DNA from 3 places in the Streptomyces sp. cmx-4-9 genome. Region 2 is predicted to be linked to each of the others. Evidence: riboswitches for the same ligand, from Rfam matches in the RefSeq annotation. Region 2 holds a riboswitch; each other region holds the start of a gene.
The links. Region 2 has a riboswitch for cyclic di-AMP ahead of ACLJTM_RS32685 (M23 family metallopeptidase). Riboswitches for the same ligand answer to the same signal wherever they lie in the genome.

Region 1 (4,710 bases), on a different contig from region 2:
AGCGGGCTAGAGAGGGACGAGGTCGGGCCGCTTGGCCGCCACGTGGTCGCCGGAGGACTCTCCGCGCAGGCGGCGGCCGATCCAGGGCACGAGGTGTTCGCGCGCCCACTGGATGTTGTCGCGGGTGACGTCCACCGATCCGCGCGGCTGCTGCGGCGGCCACGGCTGGTCGGGGTCGGTGGGCACCTGGAGGCCGAGGACCTGGGCGGCGCGCAGGGCGACGCGGGTGTGGCCCTCCGGTGAGAGGTGCAGCCGGTCGGTGTCCCAGGCCCGCCGGTCCTGCACGGACCGCAGCGACCACAGGTCGAGCACCGGGCAGTCGTAGCGGTCGGCGATGGCCCGCACGTGGGCGCTGTACGTCGCCACCTTGCCCCGGATGTGCCGCAGGACGGGAACGCCCCGGGTGTCGAAGCCGGTGGTGATCATGACTTGGCCCACGGCCCCGGCGAGGTCGGCCACGGCCGCCTCGAACCGCTCCGCCACGTCGTCGGGGTCGCTGCCGGGCCGGATGATGTCGTTGCCCCCGGCGCAGAAGGTCACGAGGTCGGGTGCGAGGGCCTTGGCCCTCGGCACCTGCTCGGCCACGATCTGGTCGAGGAGCCTCCCGCGCACGGCCAGGTTCGCGTACCGGAAGTCGTGCTCGTCGCGCCGGTCGGCCAGGAGCACGGCCAACCGGTCCGCCCAGCCGAGGTAGAAGTCCCCCGGTCCGGGGTCCCCGACGCCCTCGGTGAAGCTGTCCCCGATCGCCGCGTACGAGCCGATGGTCTTGAGTTTCGTCGTCGTCGCTGCCACGGGACGACATCCTTCACCTCAGCCCGCAACCTACGCCAACGTAAGCAGGGGTTGACGGGCCGTGATCTGCGCCACCCGGCCGCCCGGACGGGGGTACGCGGGGAGCCGGGACCCCCCTCGGGTCCCGGCTCCTCGCGGGTCGTGGTCCGGCGGCGGGTGCCGTCAGAGGCTGGCGCCCTTCGAGCGGAGGTAGGCGATCGGATCCAGGTCCGAGCCGTAGGACGGACCCGTGCGGATCTCGAAGTGCAGGTGCGGGCCGGTGGAGTTGCCGGTGGAGCCGGAGAGGCCGATCTGCTGGCCGGCGGTGACGCTCTGGCCGGAGGAGACGGACAGCGAGGACATGTGGGCGTACTGGGAGTACTTGCCGTCCGCGTGCCGGATGACGACCTCGTTGCCGTACGAGCCGCTCCAGCCGGCCGAGACCACGGTGCCGGCGCCGACGGCCTTGACGCTGGTGCCGGAGCGGGCGATGAAGTCGACACCGGTGTGGTAGCCGGAGGACCACATGCTGCCGGACACCTTGTACTGGGTGGAGATCCCGCCGCTGACCGGCGCCACGAATCCGGCGCCCGAGGGGGCCTTCGCGGTGGAGCCCTGCTGCTCGGGGGCGGCCTTCTGCGGGGCGGCCTTCTGCGGGGCGGCCTTGCGCGGGGCCGCCTGCTGCGGGGCCGGCTTCTGCGGAGCCTTCTTCGCGGACCGCTCGGGGGCCGGGGCGGGCTCGGCGGGGGCCGGCTGCGAAGGGGCCGGGGCGCCCTCGGCGCCGAGGGTCAGCTGCAGACCGGGGTGGATCAGCGACGGGTCCGCGCCGACCGCCTCGCGGTTGTCGGCGTACAGCTGCTCCCAGCCGCCGGTCAGGTGGCGCTCGGCGGCGATTTTGGAGAGGTGGTCGCCCGGCACGACGGTGTACACGGCCGGCGCGGCGGCCTGCGGGGCCTGCGGGGCCTGCAGAGCGGTGGGGAGCTGCGCGGCCTGCGGGGCGGCCTGCACGGCACGGACCACGGGGGCGGCGGTGTGTGCGGAGGCCGGCGCACCGGCGGCGTGGGCGCCCGCGGCGCCGATCAGCGGCAGTGCGAGGGCGGCGCCCCCGGTTCCGGCGACGGCGAATCCCCGCGACAGGGAACCGGACTTGGGACGGCGGTGCTTTCCCTTTGCGGGCATGGCGAATTCCTCTCCGTCGCCTGCGAGGTGAGCTGTCGGGTTCGGACTGGAGATGTCCGGCCGTGGATACGGCTTCACCCCGAGCTGTCCCGGTGCATCGCCCCGGTACAGCGGCTTACCTGGTTCCCCCGCTCCTGCCGCGCGCGTGAATAGTCGGGTGCGGTTCCCGAGCGGCGGCAGGATTCGGCGGTCCGCCCGGATTGAGGGCGAAGCTAATCGAGTTCGGCCGCGGCGAACAAGCCATGAATTTGCTGACGGAATCACAGGGACGGGGGGCGGGCGGAATTACCGTCACCCTCTGTCCATTCCGGGGTGTCAACAACCGTCCCTGCCGGGCCATTCGTACTCCGTGATCAGACACTCACGGTCACCGTATGATCTGGCTCACGGGGAGGCACCCGATCTCGCTCCCACCTACGGCAAGTTGGCGTCAACCAGTGTAATTCGGACATCCCCACGACGATGCGGAGGAGCTTCCGTGACCCAGCAGATACCCCCGGCCCCGCCGGCGCCCGGCCCGGAGCGGGCCCCGGAGCCCGAATTGACCGGTGTGCGCAATTTTCGCGACCTGGGCGGGCTTCCGGCCTCCGGTGGACGGTGGGTCAGGACGGGACGACTGTTCCGAAGCGGACATCTGGCACATGCCACCGAAAGCGATGCAGAGTTCCTCGGTTCGCTCGGGTTGCACACCGTCTTCGACTTCCGCAACACCGCCGACCACGCGCTGGAGGGTCCCGACATCGACCTTCCCGGCGTCAGGAACGTGAACATCCCGCTGTCTGACCCCGCCGACGGCCGGGAGTTCTGGAAGATGGTCCGCGAGGGCGAGCTCGACCAGCTCCGCGCCGTCCTCGGCGACGGCAAGGGCGCCGCCCGGATGGCTCACTCGTACCGCACCATCATCGAGCAGCGCACCGCCGAACACAGCCGGGTCCTGCACGCCCTCGCCGAGGACAGCGTGCCGGCCCTCATGCACTGCGCGGCCGGCAAGGACCGGGCCGGGCTGTCCGTGGCCGTCACCCTGCTGGCGCTCGGCGTCCCGCGCGAGGCGATCGTGGCGGACTACCTGGAGTCGAACGCCCCGCACCGGCGCTACCGGGTCCGCCGCAGCGGCGAGCCGGCCGGCTCCCGCTCCCCCGAGGTGATGGAGCTGCTCGCCCCGCTCTTCGACGCCCGGGCCGCGTACCTGGAGGCCGCCTTCGAGGTCATCGACTCCCGCTGGGGCGGGGTCGGGCGCTACCTCGCCGAGGGTCTCAGGCTGGCGCCCGAGACCCTCGGCCGGCTCCGCGAGCGCCTGCTGAGCGCCGACGGGGCCTGAGGCCCGCGCCGCAGCGGGCGGTCAGCGGTTGCCGACCGCCTGCCTGACGAGGGTCCGGCCGAAGTCCCACATGAGGCCGGACCCGCCGTGCGCCTCGTCCATCACCGCGCGGAAGGCCCCGACGAACCGGTCGACGTCCTGCTCGTCGATGATCAGCGGCGGGATGAGCTTGATCACCTCCAGGTGGTCGCCGGAGACCTGGGTGAGAATCCGGTGCTTCTGGAGCAGCGGTACCACCACCATCTGCGCGAAGAGCCCCTTGCGGGCCGCCTGGAGCATGCTCCAGCGGCTGCGCAGCCCCAGCGAGGACGGCCGGCCGAACTCGATGCCGATCATCAGGCCGCGGCCGCGTACCTCGTGCAGCAGCTCGTACGTGTCCACCAGGGCCGCGAGCCGGCCGCGCAGCAGGTCGCCCATGGCCCGGGCGTTGGCCACGACCTCCTCGTCCTCCATGACCGACAGCACCGCCAGCCCGGCCGCCATCGCCTGGGCGTTGGAACCGAAGCTGGCGGAGTGCACGAGCACCCGGTCCATGGACGAATAGACCTTCTTGAAGATCCAGTCCTTGCCGAGGGTCGCGCCGACCGGCACGTAGCCGCCCGACAGCGCCTTGGCCACGCACACCAGGTCGGGCTCCACGCCCGGCTCGTGCTGGTAGGCGTAGAAGTCGCCGGTGCGGCCCAGCCCCGTCTGCACCTCGTCGGCGATCAGCAGCGCCCGGTGGCGGCGCAGCAGTTCCTGGGCGGCGGCGAGGAACCCGGGCGGGGCGGCGAGGACGCCCTTGCCCTGGACGGGCTCGACGACGAAGGCGGCCACGTCCCCGCGCCGCAGCTCCCGCTCCAGCGCGTCCAGGTCCCCGAGGGCGATCTTCGTGTCGGGAAGCAGCGGGGCGAAGCCGTCCCGGAACCCGCTCTCCCCGTTCACCGACAGGGAGCCGGTGGTGAGCCCGTGGAAGGCGTGGTCGCAGTAGACGATCCTGGGCCGCCCGGTGGCGTACCGGGCGAACTTCAGGGCGGTCTCCACCGCCTCGGTGCCGCTGTTGCCGAAGAAGACGCGGTCCAGGTGCGGGCTGTACGAGAGGAGCTTCTCGGCCAGCAGCCCGGGCAGCGGCTGGCAGTCGAAGCGGGTGAGGTCGGCGAGCTGGGCGTCCAGGACGTCGTGCAGGGCCTGCCGGACGACCGGGTGGTGCCGGCCGAGGCCCATCACCCCGAACCCGGCCAGCATGTCGAGGTGGTCGTTGCCCTCGGCGTCCCAGAAGTGGGCCCCCTCGGCCCGCTCGTAGACCTTGTCGAAGCCGATGGTGTGGAGCATCCGGGGCAGCTGGTGGTTGAGGTGCCGGGCGTGCAGCTCGTACCGCTCCCCGCCGCGCGCGGCCAGCAGGGCGCCGAGGTCGAAGCCCTGTCCGCGGCCGCCCTCCCCTGCCCGGCCGGTGCTCATGCCGG
Region 2 (4,710 bases):
CCGTCGGCCGACGGGTCCGAGGGCGAAGAGACCGCCGACAGCAACGAGAACGAGGGGGCGGAGCAGTGAGCGACACCGCAGCCGTCACGATGACCTTCCACCCGCAGCCGCAGGCCGGGGAGCCCCAGCCGTGGGCCTTCCCGGCACCGGACCGCTCGGTGCTGCCCAACGGCCTGACCCTGCTGCGCTGCCACCGCCCCGGCCAGCAGGTCGTGGCGGTGGAGGTCAACCTCGCCGCCCCGCTCGACGCGGAGCCGGCCGGCCTGGACGGCGTGGCCACCATCATGGCCCGCGCCCTGTCCGAGGGCACCGACAAGCATTCCGCCGAGGAGTTCGCCGCCGAGCTGGAGCGCTGCGGCGCCACGCTGGACGCGCACGCCGACCACCCGGGCCTGCGGGTCTCCCTGGAGGTGCCCGCCTCCCGGCTGACCAAGGCCCTGGGGCTGCTCGCCGAGGCCCTGCGCGCCCCGGCCTTCGCCGACGCCGAGGTGGACCGGCTGGTGCGCAACCGGCTCGACGAGATCCCGCACGAGCTGGCCAACCCGCAGCGCCGCGCCGCCAAGCAGCTCTCCAAGGAGCTGTTCCCGGCGACCCTGCGGATGTCCCGCCCGCGGCAGGGCACCGAGGAGACGGTCGCCCGCATCGACGCCGGGGCCGTGCGCGCCTTCTACGAGGCCCACGTGCGCCCCGCCACCGCCACCGCGGTGGTCGTCGGCGACCTGACCGGCATCGACCTGGACGCCGCCCTGGCGGACACCCTCGGCGCCTGGACCGGGGACACCGCCGAGCCCCGCCCGGTGCCGCCGGTGACGGCCGACGACACCGGCCGCGTGGTCATCGTCGACCGGCCCGGGGCGGTCCAGACCCAGCTGCTGATCGGGCGGATCGGCCCGGACCGGCACGACCGGGTCTGGGCGGCCCAGGTGCTCGGCACGTACTGCCTCGGCGGCACCCTGACCTCCCGTCTGGACAAGGTGCTGCGCGAGGAGAAGGGCTACACCTACGGGGTGCGCGCCTTCGGCCAGGTCCTGCGCTCCACCGCGGACGGCAAGGGCGCCTCGATGCTCGCCATCAGCGGCTCCATCGACACCCCGAACACGGGTCCGGCGCTGGACGACCTCTGGAAGGTCCTGCGGACCCTCGCGGAGGGCGGCCTGACCGACGCCGAGCGGGACGTGGCGGTACAGAACCTGGTGGGCGTCGCACCGCTGAAGTTCGAGACGGCGGCCTCCGTCGCGGGGACCCTCGCGGACCAGGTGGAGCAGGAGCTCCCGGACGACTACCAGGCGCAGTTGTACGCGCGACTGGCCGAGACCGGCACCGTGGAGGCGACTTCGGCGGTCGTCAGCGCCTTCCCGGTGGACCGGCTGGTCACCGTCCTCGTCGGGGACGCGGCGCAGATCGCGGAGCCCGTGCGGGCCCTCGGCATCGGCGAAGTGAGCGTCGTCACCAACTGACGCCCCGACGGGCGCGGGACGGGCGCAGGACGGGCGCGGAACAAGCGTCGCGAGGTGCACCAACCGGCCCACTCCGAAGGGGTCCTGGCGGAATGTTCGCCAGGACCCCTTTTTGTCCGTTTAGTGGTGAGGTTGCTTTTATGCGGTGTGGCGTACGCAACAAAATGGCCCGTCTGTTTGGTGATCTCCTGATGATCCGCCTAGCGTCAGCGGTGCTGTTCGTCAGTGGTACCCGCCGCATCCGCGGCACCGGACAGCAATCGCCGAGTCCCCGTCAGGCGCGAGCCTGGGGAGCCGGGGACCCACATGCGTCCCTGGGGTGAATCGGACCGCCTCGCAAGAGGAGGCCCGTAGGAGACCTTCCTGCTCCGAACCCGTCAGCTAACCCGGTAGGCGAGAAGGAAGGAAAGGATCAACCCCTTCATGGCGTTTGGCAGTCGTCCCGCCGGTTCCGGCAAGCACCGTGGCACCAGCCGTCTGAGCCGCAAGACCGCCGGCTACGCCGGTATCGCCGCCCTCGCCACCACCGGCGTCGTGGGTTCCCTCGCCGGTCCGGCCTTCGCGGCCGACAACACCGACACCACCGCCCAGGACAACGCCCTCGGCGCGGTCGTGGTGGCCGAGGACCTCGCAGGTGACATCGAGGACCAGGCCGAGTCCCAGCAGCGTGCCGCAGAGCACGCCGCGGCCAAGGCCAAGGCCGAGGCCGACGCGAAGCAGCGTGCCGCCGAGTCCAAGCGCCTGGCCGAGGCCAAGGCGAAGGCCGAGCGCGAGGCCGCCGAGCGTGCGGCCCGCGAGGAGGAGCGCAAGCGCCTCAACACCTTCGTCGCCCCGGTGGACAGCAGCGTCAGCACCCAGTACCACGCGGGCGGCGGCATGTGGTCCTCCGGCAGCCACACCGGCATCGACTTCCGCGCCTCCTCCGGCACCTCGGTCCACGCGGTGGGCATCGGTACGGTCGTCGAGGCGGGCTGGGGCGGTGCCTACGGCAACAACGTCGTGATCAAGCACAACGACGGCACGTACACCCAGTACGGCCACATGGCCTCGCTGAGCGTCTCCGTCGGCCAGCAGGTCACCCCGGGCCAGCAGATCGGGCTGTCGGGCTCCACCGGCAACTCCAGCGGCCCGCACCTGCACTTCGAGGCCCGCACCGGTGCCGACTACGGCTCGGACATCGACCCGGTCGCGTACCTGCGCTCGCACGGCGTCAGCCTCTGACCCGCAGCGCCACCCGCTTCACCGAAGGCCCCGGCTCTCCGAGCCGGGGCCTTCGTGCCGTTGAACCCCGGGGAAATCCGCGCTATTTCCGGCCGCCCTCGGAATTCGCCGTGTATTGCCATAGAGTCGGTGTGCACATGGCGCCGGTGTATCCACGGTGACGGCGTACGGAAACAGGCGGAGGTCGGTCGTGCGTATTCCTGCCCACGCGGTATGCACCGCAATTCGCGAGGACATCGTCTCCGGCGTCTTCGGGCCGGGCAGCCGGCTGACCGAGGACGTGCTGGCCCGCCGGTACGGAGTCTCGCGCGTCCCCGTCCGCGAGGCGCTGCGGACCCTGGAGTCCGAGGGGTTCGTGACCACCCGGCGCCATGCGGGCGCGTGGGTGGCCGAGCCGACCGGGCAGGAGGCGGCCGACCTCCTGGAGCTGCGGATGCTCCTGGAGCCGCTCGCCGCGGCCCGGGCCGCCCGCCGCCGCACCGACGCCCACCTCAGGGTGCTGCGCGGGCTGGTCCGACTGGGCCGGGAGCGGGCCAGCCGGGGCCAGGGGGAGGACCTGCGGTCCCTGGGCGGCTGGTTCCACGAGACCCTCGCCCAGGCCTCCGGCAGCCCCGGGCTGATCGTGCTGCTCACCCAGACGCGGCACAAGATCGCCTGGATGTACGCGGTCGGAGCCCCGGAGCGGCCCGCCGAGTCCTGGGCGGAGCACGGAGCGATCGTCGATGCCGTGGCGCGCGGGGACGCCGAGCGGGCCCGGGCGCTGACCGCGCTCCACGCCGAGCGTGCGGCCGGGGTCCACCGGCTGCGGCCGCGGGCCGCGGTGAGCATGTCGCAACCTGCCGTCAACATGTCGGGCGGCCGGCCTTAACAGGGGCCGTATACAAAGGGCTGGTATCCGCTCCGCAGGCCCCTTGCGGAATTGTCCGGTCCGCCCGGGGGGAATTCCGTCGCGCCCGTCATGCATCGCACCGGAATGTATGACGTATTCGCCCGGTCGGAATTCGCTGCGCCGCAATCCTGTCGGGCTGTATTCCCGCGCAGTAAATTCCCGTGCACACATTTCGTCGTCACACCGAATGCCGCATACCCGTGCCGTCACGCACAAGAGCCGCGGCCCCCCGGTCAGGGGGAACCACGGCTCCGGCGAACCCGAAGGGCTCAGACGGTCTCGGGAAGCTCCTCAAGGCCCTCCGCGACGAGCTTGGCGAGGCGGTCCAGCGCGGCGTCCGCGCCCTCGGCCTCGGACGCGAGCACGACCTCCTCGCCGCCCTGGGCACCCAGGCCCAGGACCGCCAGCATGGAGGCGGCGTTGACGGGGTCGCCCCCGGCCTTCGCGATGGTCACCGGGACGCCGGAAGCGGTCGTCGCACGGACGAAGATCGAGGCGGGACGAGCGTGCAGGCCTTCGGCCCACCCGACGTTGACGCGGCGCTCTGCCATGGTGATGCCCTTCAGGTTCTTACGGTTGTCTAGACCAGTCTCTCACGGCGTCCCGAATGCTCCGACCGACCTCGGGCCCGGATCCGCCGCCGTTCGGCCCTCCCCAGCTTGCACTGGTTTGCGCCGCCCTGCCGGATGCGCCGCGCCAGGGCCGCCCGGCCGCGCCACCGCCTAAGGTGGCCCCATGACCATCGAGTCGGACCCCTCGTACCCGGCCCACTGGGAAGCGGACGTCGTCCTGCGGGACGGCGGCACCGCCCGGATCAGGCCGATCACCACCGCGGACGCCGGACGGCTGGTCAGCTTCTACGAGCAGGTCTCCGACGAGTCGAAGTACTACCGCTTCTTCGCCCCCTACCCCCGCCTCTCCGACCGGGACGTGCGCCGCTTCACGCACCACGACTTCGTGGACCGCGTCGGCCTGGCCGCGACCGTCGGCGGGGAGTTCATCGCCACCGTCCGCTACGACCGGATCGGCGCCGACGGGCGGTCCGCGACAGGCCCCGCCGACGAGGCGGAGGTGGCCTTCCTCGTCCAGGACGCCCACCAGGGCCGCGGAGTCGCCTCCGCCCTCCTCGAACACATCGGTGCG
Region 3 (4,710 bases), on a different contig from region 2:
CCGCCAGGTCCCCGCGCTGGTAGTCACCGCCGGAGTCACTGGCTCCGCGCTGGCCCTGCCGCTGCTCGCCGCCACCGGCGCCACGGCCGCCGACACCTCCACGTGGGACGCGGTCGCCGAGTGCGAGAGCGGCGGCACGTGGAGTGCGAACCACGGCAGCGGCGCCTACGGCGGGCTGCAGTTCACGCAGGAGCAGTGGAAGAACGCCGGCGGGCTCGACTTCGCCGAGCGGGCCGACCTGGCCAGCCGTTCCCAGCAGATAGCCGTGGCCGAGCGGGTGCTGGCCTCGCAGGGACCGCAGGCGTGGCCGCTGTGCGCGAGCTCGGCCGGCCTCACCCAGCAGGGCCCCGCCGCCCAGGTGGACACCGGCCTGCCCGGCGGCTCCGGCCCCATCGCCCCCTCCCCGTCCCGCCCGGACGCGACCGTGCCGGTCGGCGGCCAGGGAGCCCCGGCGAAGGACTTCGGCGCCCCCACTCCCGAGCCGAGCCCGTCCGGCAGCCCCTCGTTCGTCATCCCCGACGGCCCCCTCGCGCCCTCCAGCGGACTGCCCGTCATGCCGGCGCCGGACCTGCCCGCAGAGGCGGACCCCTCGGCCCCGCAGACCCCGGACGGCGCCACCACGGCCCCGGCGGACCCCACGGCCCCCGCCCCCACCCCGGACCCCTCCGCGCCCGCCGATCCGTCCGCGCCCGCCGACCCGAGCGCGCCCGCCGACCCGAGCGCGCCCGCGGCCGGCTCCGCGGTCCCGGCGACCGCCCCGGCCGATCCGACCGCCCCGGCTCCCTCACCGGACCCCTCGGTCCCGGCCGGGGGCGGCGGGAAGCATCGCGGCACGCCCGCCGTCGAGGCGCCCGCCACACCTGACGCGACACCAGAACCGACCTATACGGTCAAATCGGGCGACAGCTTGACGGCCATCGCGGACGCCAAGGGCCTCCAGGGGGGCTGGAACGCGCTCTACGAGGCCAACGAGCAGGTCATCGGCGGGGACGCCGACCTCATCAAGCCCGGCCAAAACCTGGATCTAACCAAGTAAGACCGGCACTTCGGACACCCGTAAAAACCTGATTGTCCGTTTTCTGTAAGTGAGACATGTGTCTCTTCAGGTCAACTGGCGTGTCCCGCCGTACGGGTGCGGAAAAGCCCGTCCCCACCTGGGCAAACACCCCCTCGAAGGGGGCAAGTAGGGGTGGTTTTCCCCCGATGTTGCTCGTTGAACATCGGGGGGAGACCTGTCTACCTTCTGAATCGCTCGCCACCGCGGGCTCCTTCGACCGCATCGCCGAATCCTGCCGGCGGACGGAGGGAACAGTCGTCGCGTCAAGCGCCGAAGGCAGGAGCGGGGGAACCAAGGTAAGCGCCGGGAGCGGCCGTTGAGAGACGGTCACGCCACCGGCTAGGGGTCAAGACGTGCGCTAGGTCGCACGGCCGGGCAACTCACTCGCCCGAACCCGACAGCTCACCTCGCAGGCGTCGGTGAGGAGAAACTCCATGCTGCTTTCCGGCAAGGGCAAGCACCGCCGCGCCTCCAAGGCCGCTCGCATCGTCACGCTCGCCGGTGTCACCGGTGTGGCAGTCGCCGCCCCGCTGATGGCCGCGGGCTCCGCCAGCGCCGCCACGGTCTCCGAGTGGGACCGTGTCGCCGCGTGCGAGTCCGGTGGCAACTGGGCCATCAACACGGGCAACGGCTACTACGGCGGCCTGCAGTTCACGTCCTCCACCTGGGCCGCGTACGGCGGCAAGGCGTACGCCGCGCAGGCCAACCAGGCGTCGAAGTCGCAGCAGATAGCCGTCGCCGAGAAGGTCCTCAAGGGCCAGGGCAAGGGTGCCTGGCCGTCCTGCGGTGTCGGCCTGTCGAACTCCTCGTACAACGGCGGCGCGGCCCAGGCCCCCGCCAAGCCGAAGGCCGAGCCGAAGAAGCAGGAGAAGAAGGCCGAGCCGAAGAAGGAGACCAAGCGCTCCGAGGCCCCGGTCACCCGCTCCGAGCGCTCCGCGGCCCCCGCCCCGGTCAAGCCGAAGGCGCCGGCCGCCCCGAAGACCGAGGCGCCCAAGACCGGCGCCCCGAAGACCGGCACCGGCTCGTACGAGGTCAAGGCCGGCGACACCCTGGGTGTCATCGCCGAGGCCAACGGCGTCCAGGGCGGCTGGGAGCACCTCCACGAGCTCAACAAGGACATCGTGACGGACGCCGACCTGATCTTCCCGGGCCAGAAGCTCAAGCTCAACTGAACACCGCGGTCCTGACCGCGAAACGGCTCCCGGCCCCGGCCGGAGCCGTGCACGCCACCACCGCCCGGCGCGTCCCTTCCACGCGCCGGGCGGTGCTGCGTGTACCGGCCGTACCGCCCGGGTCGAGAGTCCTATGTCCTGGAACAGGGGTATTCGGGCCCTTTTTCGTCCCAGGACCCGGGCGGTCGGCAGGCCCAGTGCCCGGAGCCGGTTAGGCTCTAGGCGGCAAGGCCGGTCCCACGGCCCACCTGCCACCGCACACCCAGCGTCACATCCCAGAAGGAGATGCTCGTGCCGTCCATCGACGTCGTCGTAGCCCGGGAAATCCTGGACTCCCGAGGCAACCCCACGGTCGAGGTCGAGGTGGGCCTCGACGATGGCAGCACCGGCCGTGCTGCAGTCCCGTCCGGCGCCTCCACCGGTGCATTCGAGGCCATCGAGCTCCGTGACGGTGACCCCAACCGTTACTTCGGCAAGGGTGTCGAGAAGGCCGTCCTCGCCGTCATCGAGCAGATCGGCCCGGAGCTCGTCGGCTACGACGCCACCGAGCAGCGCCTGATCGACCAGGCCATGTTCGACCTGGACGCCACCGACAACAAGGGCTCCCTCGGCGCCAACGCCATCCTCGGCGTCTCCCTGGCCGTCGCGCACGCCGCGTCCGAGGCCTCGGACCTGCCGCTCTTCCGCTACCTCGGTGGCCCGAACGCGCACCTGCTGCCCGTCCCGATGATGAACATCCTCAACGGCGGGTCCCACGCGGACTCCAACGTCGACATCCAGGAGTTCATGATCGCCCCGATCGGCGCGGAGTCCTTCTCCGAGGCGCTGCGCTGGGGTGCCGAGGTGTACCACACCCTCAAGAAGGTCCTGCACACCAAGGGCCTCTCCACCGGTCTCGGCGACGAGGGCGGCTTCGCCCCGAACCTGGAGTCCAACCGCGCCGCGCTCGACCTCATCGTCGAGGCCATCAAGCAGGCCGGCTACGTCCCGGGCAAGGACATCGCGCTCGCGCTCGACGTCGCCGCGTCCGAGTTCTACAAGGACGGCAAGTACGAGTTCGAGGGCCAGTCCCGCTCGGCCGCCGAGATGACCGAGTACTACGAGGAGCTCGTCTCCGCGTACCCGATGGTCTCCATCGAGGACCCGCTGTACGAGGACGACTGGGCCGGCTGGAAGACCCTCACCGACAAGCTGGGCACCAAGGTCCAGATCGTCGGCGACGACCTCTTCGTCACCAACCCCGAGCGCCTGGCCCGCGGCATCGAGGAGGGCTCCGCGAACGCCCTGCTCGTCAAGGTGAACCAGATCGGTTCGCTGACCGAGACCCTGGACGCCGTCGAGATGGCCCAGCGCAACGGCTTCAAGTGCATGATGTCGCACCGCTCCGGCGAGACCGAGGACGTCACCATCGCCGACCTCGCCGTCGCCGTGAACTGCGGCCAGATCAAGACCGGCGCCCCGGCCCGCTCGGACCGCGTCGCCAAGTACAACCAGCTGCTGCGCATCGAGGAGATCCTCGACGACGCCGCGGTGTACGCGGGCCGCTCCGCCTTCCCGCGCTTCAAGGGCTGACAGCTCTGACCGAAGGCTGCGCCTGGCCTCCGTACGTCCCCGCACTCGGTCCCGTACCGTGTGCGGGGACGTATTGCGTAGTGCGCAGACAAGGGGAGGCGGGATCAATGGCCGGGAACCGGGATCGGTTCTCCACCTTCTCCACCGCGACCAGGCTCAAGCAGCTCGGCGAGCGGACCGCCGCCCACGTCTACCGCTCCCAGTCGCGCCGCCAGGTCCGCCGCAGCCGGCTCACCGGCCGGGCCGCCCTGCTCGTGCTGGTCCTCTGTACGCTGGTCGTCGCCCTCGCGTATCCCATGCGCCAGTACGTCTCCCAGCGCTCGGAGATCGCGGAGCAGCAGCGGGCCGCCACCGCCGCGCGGGAACGCCTTGAGCGGCTGCGTGACGAGAAGGCCCGCTGGCAGGACGACGCCTACGCGGAGCAGCAGGCGCGCAAGCACCTGCACTACCTCCGCCCGGGAGAGACCGGCTACATCATGAACGACCCCGGCGCGGGCGGCCCCGAACCGCGCCGCACCGGCCAGTCCGGGTCCGACCGGCCCTGGTACTCCAACGTCTGGGACGGCGTCGACAAGGCCGACCGCCCCGGCGACTGACGAGTACCGCACCCATCCACGAGAACGAAGAGACTTCCTCCAGGCATGCAGACGCCCCCGCCCCAGACCGACCGGACCGAGCCGACCGACGCGGACATCGAGGCGTTCGAGCAGCAGCTCGGCCGCCCGCCGCGCGGGCTGCGCGCCATCGTGCACCGCTGCCCCTGCGGCCAGCCGGACGTGGTCGAGACCGCCCCGCGACTCCCCGACGGCACGCCCTTCCCGACCCTGTACTACCTGACCTGCCCGCGGGCGGCCGGTGCCATCGGCACCCTGGAGGCCAACGGCGTCATGAAGGAGATGCAGGCCCGGC

Region 1: another riboswitch for cyclic di-AMP. It lies ahead of ACLJTM_RS17480 (peptidoglycan DD-metalloendopeptidase family protein); the one in region 2 lies ahead of ACLJTM_RS32685 (M23 family metallopeptidase).
Region 3: another riboswitch for cyclic di-AMP. It lies ahead of ACLJTM_RS29930 (transglycosylase family protein); the one in region 2 lies ahead of ACLJTM_RS32685 (M23 family metallopeptidase).

Annotation. Positions count from the first base shown of each region.
Region 1 is NZ_JAEBEE010000005.1:241,750-246,459, reverse strand. Features, by position in the region: gene ACLJTM_RS17485 (SGNH/GDSL hydrolase family protein) at 7-792, opposite strand; gene ACLJTM_RS17480 (peptidoglycan DD-metalloendopeptidase family protein) at 955-1,950, opposite strand; cyclic di-AMP (ydaO/yuaA leader) riboswitch at 1,955-2,116, opposite strand; gene ACLJTM_RS17475 (tyrosine-protein phosphatase) at 2,429-3,268, shown strand; gene ACLJTM_RS17470 (aspartate aminotransferase family protein) at 3,290-4,705, opposite strand; gene hpnH (adenosyl-hopene transferase HpnH) at 4,702-4,710, opposite strand, start outside.
Region 2 is NZ_JAEBEE010000013.1:24,224-28,933, reverse strand. Features, by position in the region: gene ACLJTM_RS32695 (M16 family metallopeptidase) at 1-69, shown strand, start outside; gene ACLJTM_RS32690 (M16 family metallopeptidase) at 90-1,457, shown strand; cyclic di-AMP (ydaO/yuaA leader) riboswitch at 1,709-1,868, shown strand; gene ACLJTM_RS32685 (M23 family metallopeptidase) at 1,881-2,678, shown strand; gene ACLJTM_RS32680 (GntR family transcriptional regulator) at 2,869-3,546, shown strand; gene ACLJTM_RS32675 (HPr family phosphocarrier protein) at 3,837-4,118, opposite strand; gene ACLJTM_RS32670 (GNAT family N-acetyltransferase) at 4,303-4,710, shown strand, end outside.
Region 3 is NZ_JAEBEE010000010.1:288,704-293,413, forward strand. Features, by position in the region: gene ACLJTM_RS29925 (transglycosylase family protein) at 1-1,036, shown strand, start outside; cyclic di-AMP (ydaO/yuaA leader) riboswitch at 1,316-1,488, shown strand; gene ACLJTM_RS29930 (transglycosylase family protein) at 1,492-2,229, shown strand; gene eno (phosphopyruvate hydratase) at 2,515-3,801, shown strand; gene ACLJTM_RS29940 (FtsB family cell division protein) at 3,909-4,397, shown strand; gene ACLJTM_RS29945 (DUF501 domain-containing protein) at 4,443-4,710, shown strand, end outside.